Regions from separate parts of the Streptosporangium sp. NPDC048047 genome, predicted to be linked through region 2. Evidence: predicted binding sites of a transcription regulator. Region 2 holds the regulator's gene; the other holds the start of a gene.

Region 1 (7,250 bases), on a different contig from region 2:
GCCCTCCATGCCGGCGCCGACCGGGTCGAGGGCCGCCGAACGGGTCACGTACTCATCGCAGAGCGCAAAAATCGGGCTGGTCATCCCGGCACTTTAACCGACCGGTACGCCGGGGAGCCCGGCGTTCTCCGGGTGGCCGGGCCCATCGGCCCGGCCACCCGGAGGGAACGGTCCTCAGCGCTTCCAGAACGGCCTGCGCCTGCCGGGTCCGCCCGGCTCACCCGATCCGCCGGAGCCGCCGGAGCCGCCGGAGCCGCCGGGGTCGCGGAGGGCGGACAGCGCCTCGACGGCTCTGCGCCACAGCGCGTCCGGGTCGCCGCCGGCCTGCAGTTCCTCGGCGAGGGCCGTGAGTTCGGCGTGACCGCCCAGGTACGCGGCGAGGGCGGCGAGACGGCTGCCCAGGTCGTCGAGGTAGCGCAGCTTCGCCGGGGCCGGGAGGGACTCCGCGGCGCGCAGCCGCTCCAGCTCCTCGCCGAGCCGGACCCGCAGCGTCTCCGACCGCCGGGCCGTACCGGACGCCCGCGGGGCCGGAGCCTTCGCCGCGCGGGCGGGCGAGCCGGGGCGGCCCGCCGTACCGCTCGGAGGGCCGCTCGGCGGGGCGCCCATCGCGCGCGCGAAGCCGGGGGCGGAAGCGGAACCCGGGGCGGGAGCGAAGGCCAGGGGAGGGCCTGACGGGGCGGGGCCGCCGGGCGCCGGCATCGGCCCGGAGGCGGCGGCGGGCATCATGGGCATCGCGGCCTGCATCATCGCCATCGGCGCGCCGCCCGCGTTCTCCCAGCCCGAGGACGGTTCCACCGGCTGGATCACGCGGTGCTCCGGACCGCCCTCGGCGACCACCCTGGAGTCGACCGCGACGAAGGCGGTGAACCGGCAGAGCACGCCGTACCCGAGGGAGGTCGCCACGATCTCCTCCTCCAGCGACCGGTCCCCGACGGCGTAGCGGTCCTCCAGCTCGCGCAGCCGGGCGCGTGCCCAGATCGCCCGCACGGCCGGGTTGCCGCCGCGGACGCCGGTGACCCTGCGCTCCCACGGCCGCCCGGCCTCGTCCAGCCCGCGGACGGTCAGCGCCCCGGCGGCGTCCCCCCGGTACCGGCCGTGGACGGTCAGCGGCACGCCGTGGTGGATCGAGCCGAGGCGGCCGGTCGTGTCCGGGACGACGTCGAGCCCGTCGGCATCGAGGGACAGGTCGGTGACCAGCGGGGCGGCGATCCTGCGGTGGATGTGCTCCATCGCCTCGTCCAGCCGGTCCTCCGACTCCACCAGCTCGCAGCGGCCCGCGCCGAGCCCGGCCAGCCTGCCGAGGAACCCGGCGTTGACCGCGCGGTCGATGCCGACCGTGTGCACCCGCGTCTCCGCCAGACCGCCGCCGATCCGCTCCAGGATCTGGTCCTCGTTGCCGGCCTGGCCGTCGGTCACCAGGACCAGGACGCGGTCGGCCGACCCGGCCGGTACGGCGCCTGCCGACCCGGCGGGGTCCCCGGACGCTCCGGTCGCGCCGGGACGTCCGGGGGACACGGGCTCCGGACGGCCGTTCAGCAGCGCGACGGCCTCCTCCAGCGGGGACAGCATCTCGGTGCCGCCGCGCGCCTCCAGCCGGGCCAGGTGCTCGACCGCCCGGTAGCGGTTGCGGTCGGTCGCCTCCACCAGCCCCTCGCCCAGTCCGGGCGGCCGTTCCACCACGTGGTCGAAGGACAGCACGGCGAACCGGTCGCCGGTGGTGAGCGTGTCGACGATGCGGGCGGCGGCCCGCCGGGCGGCGACCATCTTCCAGCCGCCCATGCTGCCCGAGCGGTCGAGGACGAGCACGACGTCCTTGGGGCCGGTCGCGGCGGGGGACGGTCCGGGCACGACGGTCAGCGTGAACGTCCCCCCGGACGCTCCGGCGGCTTCGGCCGTATCGGCGGCTCCGGCCGTGCCGGTCGTGCCGGATGGCGTTCCGTCCGCGCCGGGGACCTGTCCGGCCGTTTCGGCGCCCGCCCCGTCCGCACCGGCGCCCGCCCCGTCCGCACCGGCGGACGGCTCGTGCGCTCCGGAGGCCGGTCCGGCCGGGTCGGGGACCAGCGTCAGGGAGGTCGAGGCGTCGAAGGCCAGGCGCAGGACGAAGTCGCGGTCCAGCCGTTCGCCGGGCCGCAGGCTGACCGTGACGCCCTCCCCGCCGTCCTCCTGGAGGACCGCGTGCAGGCTGGAACGGATCTCCCGCAGCTCCAGCCCGGCGGGATCGACGGTGACCGAGAGCGAGAGCCGTACCGGGGCCGGGAAACCGGGCAGCAGCACCGGGGGCGAGATCCGGGAGGCGTCCGGGACCGCGTCGGTGTCCGGGGACCGGCCGTCGCCGGACCGCTCACCGTCGAGAGGGGCGCCGGGGATGTAACGGGGAGCCACGACCAGCGGGAAGCGGAAGGTCGCGGCGCCGTCCTCGTACGGCAGCGGCTGGCTGAGCGTCAGGCGTACGGTGACCCGCTCGCCGGGCACGATGTTGCCGACCCGGATGGTGAAGACGTCGGGCCGGTCCTCCTCGGCGATCGCGGCCCGCCTGCCCTCGGCGAGGGCCCGGTCGTAGTCGGCCCTGGCCTGGCCCCGCTCCTTGAGGATCCCCTCGACGACCCGGCCGTCGGCCTCCATCCGGAAGGCCGTGACGGCGGCCCGGTCGGGCAGCGGGAAGACGTAGGTGGCCTCCAGTGCGACGTCGTGCGGGTTGCGGAAGACCTGGGTCACCTCGGCCCCGGCGACCAGCCCGGACACCGCGGCGGTGACGTCCACGGCCTCGAGCGGCAGGTTGCCACGTTCGGTTTCGAGCGCGCCCAGCCCGGTGTCCGGTACCGGCGCGTACTCCTCCGGGCTGAGCGTTCCTATCGAGCTGATCATGACTGCTCTCCTTCCGGAGGGACGAGGTCGTGTTCACGCAGGACCGCGAGGAGCGCCCGGGAGGCGGCGCCGATCGCGGTGAGGTCGTCCGGGGAGGGCGCGCGGCCGCCGTCGAGCAGCAGCGTCACGCCCGGTGCGAGCCGTACGCCGTGGACGGCCACGGCCTGCGGCCCGCCCGGGGGCGGGGCGGGTGCTCGCGGTCCCGGCGCGGTGGACGGCCCGGCGGGCGCGTCCGGTGCCGGCGGCCTCGCGGCGGCGGGAGGGGAGGGAGGCGGCCCGGCTTCAGGGAGCGGCGCGGGTCGTGCCCCGGCGGGATGGGGTGCGCGCCGGAGGGACCGCCCGGCGGTCCCGGGCGTCGCCGGGCGCGGGGGAGGGGCGGGTGCGGTGACGGGCGGCCGGCCGGTGGGTGACCGCGGGATGCCCGGCGGTGCACCAGGCGGCGCGGCGGGCGACGGGGGAGGGGTGGCCCCGGCGCCGGTCGCGGCGGGTGGCTCGGCCCAGAAGCGCGGGCGCGCGGGACGTGGTGGGACGGGCGGTGCGGCCGGTGGCTCGGGGATCTCGGCGATCGCCTCCAGCGTCCGGTCGGTGGCACCCGCCAGTTCGGCCTGTATCTCGGCGATGGTCCGGCCCTCGGCCTGACGCCGCTTGACGGCGACGAGCTGGAGCAGGTGGCGCCTGCCGTACAGGGCGACGCGGCCCCTGCGGGTCAGGGGCGGGTCGAGAAGCCCGATCGTGGCGTACCACCGGATGAGGCGCTCGTTGGGCGCGTCCCGGACACGCCCGCTGAGCTGGGCGGTGGGACCCAGCAGGGTCGTCGCCCGCTCGGCCAGCTCACCGATCGTCCACTCCATGGCCTCCATGCCCCTACAGTGACACTGTCATCATGACACTGTCAACATAAGGAGCGCTTCGATGGGTATGGCCGTTTCCGACAGAGAGGGACATAAAGCCAAAACGGGGAGATATCTCATGTCCACGATCACCAGCCCGCTCACTCCCGAGAACAAGAAGGTCGTCGGCGAGACCCTCCAGGGCTCGCTCGTCGACCTGCTGAACCTCTCGCTCCTGGGCAAGCAGGCGCACTGGAACGTGATCGGTCACAACTTCCGCTCCCTGCACCTGCAGCTCGACGAGATCGTCGCGGCCGCCCGGGAGCACGCCGACACCGTCGCCGAGCGCGCGGTGGCCCTGGGATGCAACCCCGACGGCCGGCCGTCCACGCTGGCCAACACGAACGAGCTGCAGCAGATGGAAGCGGGCTACATCAACGACGGCAAGGTCGTCGCCGCGATGACGGACATCCTCGGGTCCATGATCCGCAGGATGCGCGAGCGCGTCGCCGCCACCGAGGAGCCGGACCCGGTGACCCAGGACATCCTCATCACGATCACCCAGGACCTGGAGAAGCACCACTGGATGCTGGAGGCCCAGCGCTAGACCGCCTCTCCGCGCCGGATCCGTCCGGCACGTCACCGGCGCTCCGGCCCGGCCAGGGCCGGGGCGCACTCCCGGGAGCCCCGGCCGCCGGGGCGCCTTTCCACGTCCGGGTCCGTTCCGCGCCCGGCCCCGACGACGCCGGATCCGCCTCACCGGCGCGGGCCCGCCGATACGGGGCCGGCCGTCGTCCGTGTCCGCCCCCGCCTCGTCCGTGTCCGCCCCCGCCGACACCGGATCCGTCTCGCCATGTGATCACCGCCGCGCTAGATTGCGGCATGCCCGGAAACGCCCCCCGCACCCCCGGAAACACCTCCCGGCCGCCGGGAAACGTCCCGCTGTCGCCGGAGAACGCCTCCTCCGCACCCGAGGACGCTTCCTCCGTCACCGGAGACGCCGTCCGGCCGCGGCGCGCCGTACCGGTTCGTGTCTCGCTCGGGCGGATGTTCACCGGTCCCCCCGGTCTCATGATGATCCCGCTGGCCGCGTTCGCCTGCGCCTGCCTGCTGTACGGCGCCAGCGCACCCGGGGGCCACCTGACGGAGGTGGGCTCCGGAATCCTGCTGGGCCTCACCCTGGCCGTCGCCTGGGTGCCGCGCTTCCTGGCGGGGCTGCTGCGGCAGGAGGGCCGCCCCGGCCTGCTCCGGCATCGGGCGCGCTGGGCCGCGCTGCCGGCCATGGGGGCGGTGACCGCCGCGCTCATCGGCTTCCACGTCCCCTACGACGTGCGGTTCGCCCTGTCCGAACCCGGCCTGGAGCGTCTGGCCCAGAAGATGACGGCCGGGAACGGGCCCGCCTACCACGAGGGGTGGGTGGGGCTCTACCCCGTGTACGCCAGGCGGGTGGACGGCGATGTGATCTTCATGGTCAGGAACACCGGATTCCTGGGCACGCACGGCTTCGCCTGGAGTCCCCCGGGCGGCCCGCCGCACCGCCACGAGGGCGGCTACACGCACCTGCGCGGCCCCTGGTACGAGTGGCGCGCCGACTTCTGAGCCGTCTCGTCGCGGCGTCCGCGCATCAGTTCTCGCCGCCGCCGAGCCAGACGAGATCGGAGTCGAGGCGCAGGGCGGCGCGCTCGGCGTTCGTCCAGCTGCCGAACCCGTGACCGTCCGCGCCGACGGTCGCCGCCGTGCCGTCCGGCAGCTCCAGCCCGTACGCCACCACCCGCTCATGATCCTTTACCCCGTCGGGATCCTCGTGCATCCTGACCAGGGCGAACATCCGTAGGAGATCGTTGATCGGCGCGCGTGCGCACTCCGGCTCCGGACCCTGGTGGCGACCTTCTCCGGCCTGCGGAGCCGGGTTCTGCGGGCCTTCGGTCGTGGTGTGGCGGTCCGTGGTGTGGTGCTCCCTCCCGATTCGGGACCCGGCGGAGGCGGGAAAGCCCCATTCTCCGCCGATATCTTACTCTTGGCTTTTGCGTGATCACCTTTCGTGACCGTCATTGCTTTGGTGGCGTGACATCGAAATTCGAGCCGCGCAAGTTTGCTTAAAAGCTTTTTTACTTTGTCCAAAATTTCTCCATTGTGACCGAGTAAAGAGATGTTCGAGGGGAGATGTGATGGCTGGCAGGCGTGGGGCGACGCTGCGGGCGCAATGGCTCGGCAAGCATCTGCGGGAGTACCGGGAGTCGGCCGGGCTGACCCTCCGGCAGGCGGGTGACTATCTTCAGCGGGACATCGCCACCATCAGCCGCCTGGAGACCGGCGTCATCCCGGCGAGAGCGTCCGATGTGCTGGCACTCCTCAACCTGTACGGCGTCGACGACCACAAGGTCCGAAGCGGGCTGGAGCAGCTCAGCCGGGACATCTGGCGGAAGGGCTGGTGGGACGGCTACGCCGCCGACTCCCTGGGCAAGCTGTTCGACCACGCCTGGCTCGAAGCCCGCGCGAAGACGATCTGCTGCTATGCGGCGATGGTCGTTCCCGGGCTCCTCCAGACCCGGGACTATGCGCACGCGGTCATCTCGGCGGGTGACGCGGACGCCTCCGGAGAGCAGATCGAGCGCTGGGTGGAGTTCCGGATGGATCGGCAGCGCGTGCTCGACGCCGAGACGGGCCCGAGGCTGGAGATCGTCCTGGACGAGGCCGTACTGCATCGCCTGACCGGCGGTCCGGGAGTGATGGCCGATCAGATGGAACGTCTGCTGGAGGTCATGGCGAGGCCGAACGTGACCCTCCGGGTTCTTCCGTTCGCCATAGGGGCACACGCCAGCCCCGAAGGATCTTTCGCGATTTTCGACATGCCGGAGCCTTACTCGGATGCGACCTATGTGGAGACCCGGGGAGGTGCCGTCTACACCGAAGCGGAAGGGGCCGAGGTCTTCACCCGAGCGTACGATTCATTGCGTAATGTCGCACTTACTCCAGAAGATTCGGCGACCGTTCTCCGAAACGCGGTCAACCGGGTCGGACGAGCGAGGAACCGTTCGGTGATCATCCCGGAGGAACTGGCGGGCGTCGCCTGGTACATCAGCACCCGTAGCGCCGATGGCGGTGGCCAGTGCGTCGAGGCCGGCCCTCTGCCGGACGGCAGCGGCCGCGTCGCCGTACGGCACAGCCGTCATCCCGATGACGCAGTGATCGTCTACACCCGCGCCGAGTGGGAGGCGTTCGTCGGCGGCGTCAAGGACGGCGAGTTCGACTTCCCCGCCTCCTGACAGAGCCGTCGAGCCGGTCTCGCCGACAGGTCCGGTTCCCGGTGGCCGTCACGTTCCGAAGCGCCCTGCGAGCTCGGCGTCGATCTCCTCCGCGTCAAGCGGGTGGTCACTGTGGAAGCCGCCCGCGGACGGTTTCGGACGGGGGACCGGGCCGAAGTCGTTCCCGCGTGGTGCGGTGAGAGCCGCGAGGAGCCGAGGATCGGCGTGGATCTCGGCGGTGTGCCGCCACTCCACGAGGAGCTGGGTGACCGGGGCGAGATTGCCCAGGCTGGCGGCGGCGGGTGCGGTC
Region 2 (7,250 bases):
CCGCAGGCGGGAGAAGAAGCCCTGCTGGCCCGGCGCGAACTTGCCGGGCGGGCGCTCCTCGCCGCGCAGCCTGGCGAGCTCGCGCAGCAGCTCCTCCTGTGCGGGGTCGAGCTTGACGGGGGTCTCGACGTTGATGTGGACCAGCAGGTCGCCGCGACCGGTCTCGTTGAGCCGCTGGACGCCGCGGCCGTAGAGCGGGATCGTCTGGCCGGACTGGCTGCCGGGCCGGATGTCCAGCTCCTCGGCGCCGTCGAGGGTCTCCATGACCAGGACGGTGCCGAGCGCGGCGGCCGTCATCGGGATCTGCACGGTGCAGTGCAGGTCGTCGCCCCGACGCTCGAAGACCTCGTGCGGCCGCTCGACGATCTCCAGGAACAGGTCGCCGGGCGGGCCGCCGCCGGGGCCGACCTCGCCCTCGCCGGCGAGCTGGATGTGGGTGCCGTCCTCGACGCCCGCGGGGATGCGGACCTTGATGGTCCGCCGGGTGCGGACCCGGCCGTCACCGGAGCACTCCTGGCAGGGGTTGCGGATGATCGAACCGAACCCGCCGCACTGGGGGCAGGGCCGGGACGTCATGACCTGGCCGAGGAAGGACCGGGTGACCTGGGAGACCTCACCGCGGCCGTGGCACATGTCGCAGGTGTCGGGGTGGGTGCCGGGCGCGGCGCCCGCACCCGAGCAGACCTCGCAGAGCACGGCGGTGTCGACGACCAGCTCGCGGGTGGTGCCGAAGGCCGCCTCGCGCAGGTCCAGCTCCACCCGGATGGTGGCGTTGCGGCCCCGGCGGGCGCGCGAGCGCGGCCCGCGCCCGCCGCCGCCGGCCGCCGCGCCGAAGAAGGCGTCCATGATGTCGCTGAACGGGAAGCCCGCGCCGAAGCCCCCGGCGCCCGCGCCCCCGCCGGGAGCGAACGGATCGGCACCCATGTCGTACATCTGCCGCTTGCTGGGATCGGACAGGACCTCGTAGGCCTGCGTGATCTCCTTGAACCTCTCCTGTGTCTCAGGATCGGGGTTCACATCGGGGTGCAACTCGCGCGCCAGCCTGCGGTAGGCCTTCTTGATCTCCTCCGCACTGGCGTCACGGCGTACCCCGAGGGTGCCGTAGTAGTCGCTCTTAGCCACTTAGTTGACCTCTTAGGATGCAGCCAGGATCTGGCTGACGTAGCGTGCCACCGCGCGCACCGCGCCCATCGTGACCGGGTAGTCCATTCGCGTCGGGCCCAGCACGCCGAGCCGGGCCAGTTGCTTGTCCCCCGAACCGTACCCGGCGGCGACGATGGACGTGCCCTGGAGACCGGTGTAGGGGTTCTCCGAGCCGATCCGCACCGTCAGCGCCGACAGGTCCGAGGTTTCTCCGAGCAGGCGCATCAGCACGACCTGCTCCTCCAGGGCCTCCAGGACGTCGCGGAGACCGACGCTGAAGTCGGCTCCCGCGAGGTTGGCGGCCCCGGCGAAGACGATCTTCTCATCATGCCGTTCGACCAGCGACTCCAGCAGCACCGACAGGATCGTGGTGGCGAACGGGCGGTCCTCGATCGGAAGCCCCGAGGGCAGGTCGGCGACCTTGTCCGGGACCTTGGCCAGCCCGCAGCCGTCGAGCGAGGCGTTGAGCGTCGCGCGCAGGTGCGCGACGCGGGTCTCGTCGACCCCCTCGGGCAGCTCGACGACGCGCTGCTCGACCCGGCCGGTGTTGGTGATGAGGACGAACATCAGCCGCCGCTCGTTCAGCGGGACCAGCTCGACGTGCCTGACCGTGGAGTGCGTCAGCGTGGGGTACTGCACCACGGCGACCTGGCGGGTGAGCTGCGCCAGCAGCCGCACCGTGCGGGTCACGACGTCGTCGATGTCCACCGCGCCGGCGAGGAAGCTCTCGATCGCTCTCCGCTCCGCGCCCGACAGCGGCTTGACCTGGGAGAGCCGGTCCACGAACAGCCGGTAGCCCTTGTCGGTGGGCACCCGCCCCGCGCTGGTGTGCGGCTGGGCGATGTATCCCTGCTCCTCCAGCACCGCCATGTCGTTGCGGATGGTGGCGGGCGAGACCCCGAGGTTGTGCCGCTCGGCGAGTGCCTTCGACCCCACCGGCTCGTTGGTGGACACGTAGTCCTCGACGATGGCCCGAAGCACCGCAAGCCTGCGGTCATCGACCAACGTGCTCACCTCCTTGCCCTGCGCCGAACCGGGAACGCGGAGTCTGGCACTCTGTGTTCCCGAGTGCCAAGTGTACGGCTCTTGCCGACGGGGTGCGATAAGGCGACGGCCCTTTGCTAGCGTCCTCTGGATCGGTGAGGCGTGAGGAGGTGCGGTCGGCGTGTACGAGCGCGACGTGCTGGCGGGGAACTGGCGGCGTCCGGGCAGGGGGAGGATCCCGCAGGTCCCCGCCGAGATCGACCTGGTCGTGGAGGACGCCGACGGCGGATTCTGCGGCGCCGTGGTGGCCTGCGACAAGGAGTCCGTCACCCTGGAGGACCGCTTCGGGCGGCGGCGCGTGTTCCCGCTGGAGCCGGCCGCGTTCCTGCTGGAGGGCCGGGTCGTGACCCTGGTACGGCCGGCCGCCGCGCCCCGCGCCCCGCGGCGCAGCGCCTCCGGCTCCATCGCCGTGGAGGGCCTGCGGGCCCGGGTGGCCAGGGAGAGCCGGATCTACGTCGAGGGCGTGCACGACGCCGCGCTGGTGGAGAAGGTCTGGGGTCACGACCTGCGCGTCGAGGGCGTGGTGGTGGAGTACCTCGAAGGGGTCGACCACCTGCCGGAGATCGTCGAGGAGTTCGAGCCGGGCCCGGAGCGCCGCCTGGGCGTGCTGGTCGACCACCTGGTCGCCGGGTCCAAGGAGAGCCGGATCGCCGACCGGGTGGCCTCGCCGTACGTGCTGGTGGCCGGGCACCCGTTCGTGGACGTCTGGCAGGCGGTCAAGCCGTCGGTGCTGGGCATCGGCGCCTGGCCGCGGGTGCCGCGCGGCGTGCCGTGGAAGGAGGGGGTCGTCGCCGCCCTGGGCTGGGACCTCGCCCCGGCCGACGCCTGGCGGCGCATCCTCGGCTCGGTCACCACCTACGCCGACCTGGAGCCGGAGCTCCTCGGCCCGGTCGAACGGCTCATCGACTTCGTGACCGCCCCGCCGGAGGACGTCTGAGACCGGCCGTGACCGGCCGAGCCCGCCGCCGTCCCCGCCGGGCCGGGCGCGGCCGGCGAGGTCCGCGGAAGGACGATCGGGACCGGTGCCCAGTGCGGCCGGCGAGGTCCGCGGGATGACGGCCGAGACCGGGCCCGGTGAGGTCAGGTGCGGTCAGGTGAGGTCGCGGACCAGGGCGTCGGCCAGCAGCCGGCCGCGCAGCGTCAGCACCGCCCGGCCTGTCTTGAACGGCTCGACCTCCAGCAGCCCGTCGGCCAGCGCCCGGGCGGCCACCGGCGGCCGCCCGATCTCCGCCAGGGGGAAGCCCCGGGCGAGCCGCAGCTCCAGCATCAGCCGCTCGACCGCCCGGTCCTCGTCCGACAGCACCTCGCGGGCGTGGGCGGGTGAGACGCCCTCGGCCAGGCGGCGGGCGTAGGCGGCCGGGTGCTTGACGTTCCACCAGCGGGTGCCGCCCACGTGGCTGTGCGCGCCGGGGCCGACGCCCCACCAGTCGCCGCCGGTCCAGTAGAGCAGGTTGTGCCGGCAGCGCGCGGCCTCCGAGGTCGCCCAGTTGGACACCTCGTACCACTCGAAACCCGCCTCGGCGAGCATGGCGTCGGCGATGAGGTAGCGGTCGGCCGCCACGTCGTCGTCGGGCATCGGCAGCTCACCGCGCCTGATCCTGGCCGCCAGGCGGGTGCCGTCCTCCACGATCAGCGAGTAGGCCGACACGTGGTCGGGCCCCGCCTCGATCGCCGCGGCCAGCGAGGCCCGCCAGTCGTCGTCGCTCTCACCGGGCGTGCCGTAGATCAGGTCGAGGTTGACGTGGCCGAACCCGGCCTCCCTCGCCTCCCGTACGGCGTGCGCCGCCCGGCCCGGGGTGTGGCGGCGCTCCAGCACCCGCAGCACGTGCTCGCGGGCGCTCTGCATGCCGAAGCTCACCCGGTTGAACCCTCCGTCGCGCAGTCCGGCGAGGTAGGCGCGGTCCACCGACTCCGGGTTGGCCTCGGTGGTCACCTCGGCGCCGGGGGCGAGCCCGAACTCCTCGTCGATGGCGCCGAGGATGCGGACCAGGTCTGCCGCGGGCAGCAGGGTGGGGGTGCCACCGCCGAAGAACACCGTCTCGACCGGCAGGTCGGCGTCGCCGAGGGCGGCCCGCGCCCGCCGCACCTCCGCGACGGCGGTCGCGGCGTAGTCGGCGTGCGAGGCGCCGGGACCCAGCTCGGAGGCGGTGTAGGTGTTGAAGTCGCAGTAGCCGCAGCGGGTCACGCAGAACGGCACGTGGACGTAGAAGCCGAACGGCCGCTCACCGAGCCCGCGCAGCGCGCTGCCGGGGAGCCGGCCCGAGGCCGGTACGGGGTCGCCGTCGGGAAGTGTGGATGGCACGGGTCAAGTCTGCCGCCCCGGGGCGGGTGCCCGGTACGGCGCCGCCCGCCGCCCGAGTGTCCCGCCGTACGCGCCGGGCACCGGGACCCCGCCAGGGGCCCCGATGTGCGCGGCGGTCGCCGGGATCCCGTCCGCCGCTCCCCGACCTCGGGGTCCGCTCCCCCGCCGGCGGGCGGCGCCGTCCCTACTTCTTGGCCTTGTCGACGGAGGACTCGGTGGACAGCGCGGCGACGAAGGCCTCCTGGGGGACCTCCACCCGGCCGACCATCTTCATCCGCTTCTTGCCTTCCTTCTGCTTCTCCAGCAGCTTGCGCTTACGGGAGATGTCGCCGCCGTAGCACTTGGCGAGGACGTCCTTGCGGATGGCGCGGATGTTCTCGCGGGCGATGACCCGGGCGCCGATCGCGGCCTGGATCGGCACCTCGAACTGCTGCCTCGGGATAAGCTCGCGCAGCTTCTTGGCCATCTCCACGCCGTAGCCGTACGCCTTGTCCTTGTGGACGATGGCGCTGAAGGCGTCGACGGCCTCGCCCTGGAGGAGGATGTCGACCTTCACCAGCTCGGCCTCCTGCTCGCCGTGCGGCTCGTAGTCGAGCGAGGCGTAGCCGCGGGTGCGGGACTTGAGCTGGTCGAAGAAGTCGAAGATGATCTCGCCGAGCGGCATGGTGTAGCGGATCTCGACGCGGTCCTCGGACAGGTAGTCCATGCCCTGCAGGGCGCCCCGGCGGTTCTGGCAGAGCTCCATGATGGCGCCGATGAACTCCGACGGGACCAGCACGGTCGCCTTCGTCACCGGCTCGAAGACCTTGTCCACCTTGCCGGTGGGGAACTCCGAGGGGTTGGTGACGTCGACCTCCTTGCCGTCCTCCATGATCACCCGGTAGACCACGTTGGGCGCGGTGGAGATGAGCGAGAGGTTGAACTCCCGCTCCAGGCGCTCGCGGACGATCTCCATGTGGAGCAGGCCGAGGAAGCCGCAGCGGAAGCCGAAGCCCAGGGCCGCGGAGGTCTCCGGCTCGTAGACCAGGGCCGCGTCGTTGAGCTGGAGCTTGTCCAGGGCCTCGCGCAGCTCGGGGTAGTCGTCGCCGTCGATCGGGTACAGGCCGGAGAAGACCATCGGCTTGGGATGGTCGTAGCCGCCGAGCGCCTCCGTGGCGGCGCGGACGGACGACGTCACCGTGTCACCGACCCGCGACTGGCGGACGTCCTTCACGCCGGTGATGAGGTAGCCCACCTCGCCGACGCCCAGGCCCTTGTCCGCGATCTTCGGCTCCGGTGAGATGACGCCGATCTCCAGCGTCTCGTGCGAGACTCCGGTGGACATCATCTGGATGCGCTCGCGCTTGCCCAGGTGGCCGTCCATGACGCGGACGTAGGTGACCACGCCACGGTAGGTGTCGTAGACCGAGTCGAAGATCAGCGCGCGGGCGGGGGCGTCGGCGACGCCGACCGGGGCGGGAACGTTCGCGACCACGTGGTCCAGCAGTTCCCGGACGCCCACGCCGGTCTTGCCGGAGACCTTCAGCACCTCCTCCGGCTCACAGCCGATGAGGTGGGCCAGCTCGGCGGCGTACTTCTCCGGCTGGGCGGCGGGAAGGTCGATCTTGTTGAGCACCGGGATGATCGTCAGGTCGGCGTTCATCGCCAGGTAGAGGTTGGCCAGCGTCTGCGCCTCGATGCCCTGCGCCGCGTCGACCAGCAGGATCGCGCCCTCGCACGCCTGCAGCGACCGGGAGACCTCGTAGGTGAAGTCGACGTGCCCCGGGGTGTCGATCATGTTGAGGACGTGCTCGGTGTCGCCGACCTTCCACGGCAGCCGGACCGCCTGCGACTTGATGGTGATGCCGCGCTCGCGCTCGATGTCCATCCGGTCGAGGTACTGGGCGCGCATGGAGCGGTCGTCGACCACGCCGGTGATCTGCAGCATGCGGTCGGCAAGGGTGGACTTGCCGTGGTCGATGTGCGCGATGATGCAGAAGTTGCGGATCACCGCGGGATCGGTCTGGCCAGGCTGAATGCGCACCGGTGTCCGTTTCGCAGTATTGAAGAGATCTACGGCTGGCATCCCAGCCGTCTTCCATGGTGACATGTCCGGGTGATTGCCCGGACCAGAGCACGGCGCGGCCTGCGGTTTCTCGCGGTGGTGGCGGCCGTCCTCCTTGTGCTCCCGGGGGTGGCCGCGGCCACCCTCACCCTGCAGTTTACCGGGACCCCGGCGTCCTGGGCGAAGGCGAGCGGCCACGACGCCCTGTGGCTGGGCCACGCCTGGGTGGACGGCCGCAAGAGCGCGGCGGACCTCAGACGCCTGGCCGACCGGCTGCGCCGGACCGGGATCAGGGACGTGTACGTCCACTCCGGGCCGTTCAACGCCGACGGCTCGCTGCCCGACCGCAGTCCCGGGGCGCGCGACTTCGTGAAGCGGTGGCACGCCGAGCTGCCGGACGTGCGGGTGTCGGCGTGGCTCGGGCAGAAGGTGGACGGCTTCCTGGACCTCGACGACCGGGCCGTCCGGGACCGGTTGGTGGAGAGCGCGCGCTCCGTCATGACGCTGGGCTTCGACGGCGTCCACTACAACTTCGAGCCGGTCGGCGACGGCGACGCCGACTTCCTGGACCTGCTGGAGCGCACCCGCCCGGTCCTCGGCGGCGGCCCGCTGTCCACCTCCACCCCGCAGATCGAGCCGTTCCCGCTGACCCGGCCGGTGGTCCGGGGCGTCATCGGCCACGACAAGTACTGGTCGCCGGACTACTTCCGGCAGGTC

What was found. The regulator HrcA, encoded in region 2, represses chaperone genes, less so after heat shock. The targets are predictions, from matches to a motif close to TTGGCACTCTCNNNNNGAGAGTGCCAA.
Region 1: the regulator HrcA is predicted to act here: its motif matches at 3,735-3,761, upstream of AB0D67_RS14900 (DNA starvation/stationary phase protection protein).

The regions. Positions count from the first base shown of each region.
Region 1 is NZ_JBEZNH010000014.1:18,895-26,144, forward strand. It holds gene AB0D67_RS14885 (DUF885 domain-containing protein) at 1-84, opposite strand, end outside; gene AB0D67_RS14890 (VIT domain-containing protein) at 175-2,865, opposite strand; gene AB0D67_RS14895 (MerR family transcriptional regulator) at 2,862-3,725, opposite strand; gene AB0D67_RS14900 (DNA starvation/stationary phase protection protein) at 3,835-4,302, shown strand; gene AB0D67_RS14905 (hypothetical protein) at 4,578-5,294, shown strand; gene AB0D67_RS14910 (hypothetical protein) at 5,320-5,523, opposite strand; gene AB0D67_RS14915 (Scr1 family TA system antitoxin-like transcriptional regulator) at 5,864-6,961, shown strand; gene AB0D67_RS14920 (hypothetical protein) at 7,010-7,250, opposite strand, start outside.
Region 2 is NZ_JBEZNH010000001.1:162,325-169,574, reverse strand. It holds gene dnaJ (molecular chaperone DnaJ) at 1-1,122, opposite strand, end outside; gene hrcA (heat-inducible transcriptional repressor HrcA) at 1,135-2,148, opposite strand; gene AB0D67_RS00750 (DUF3097 domain-containing protein) at 2,309-3,124, shown strand; gene hemW (radical SAM family heme chaperone HemW) at 3,278-4,489, opposite strand; gene lepA (translation elongation factor 4) at 4,674-6,554, opposite strand; gene AB0D67_RS00735 (hypothetical protein) at 6,585-7,250, shown strand, end outside.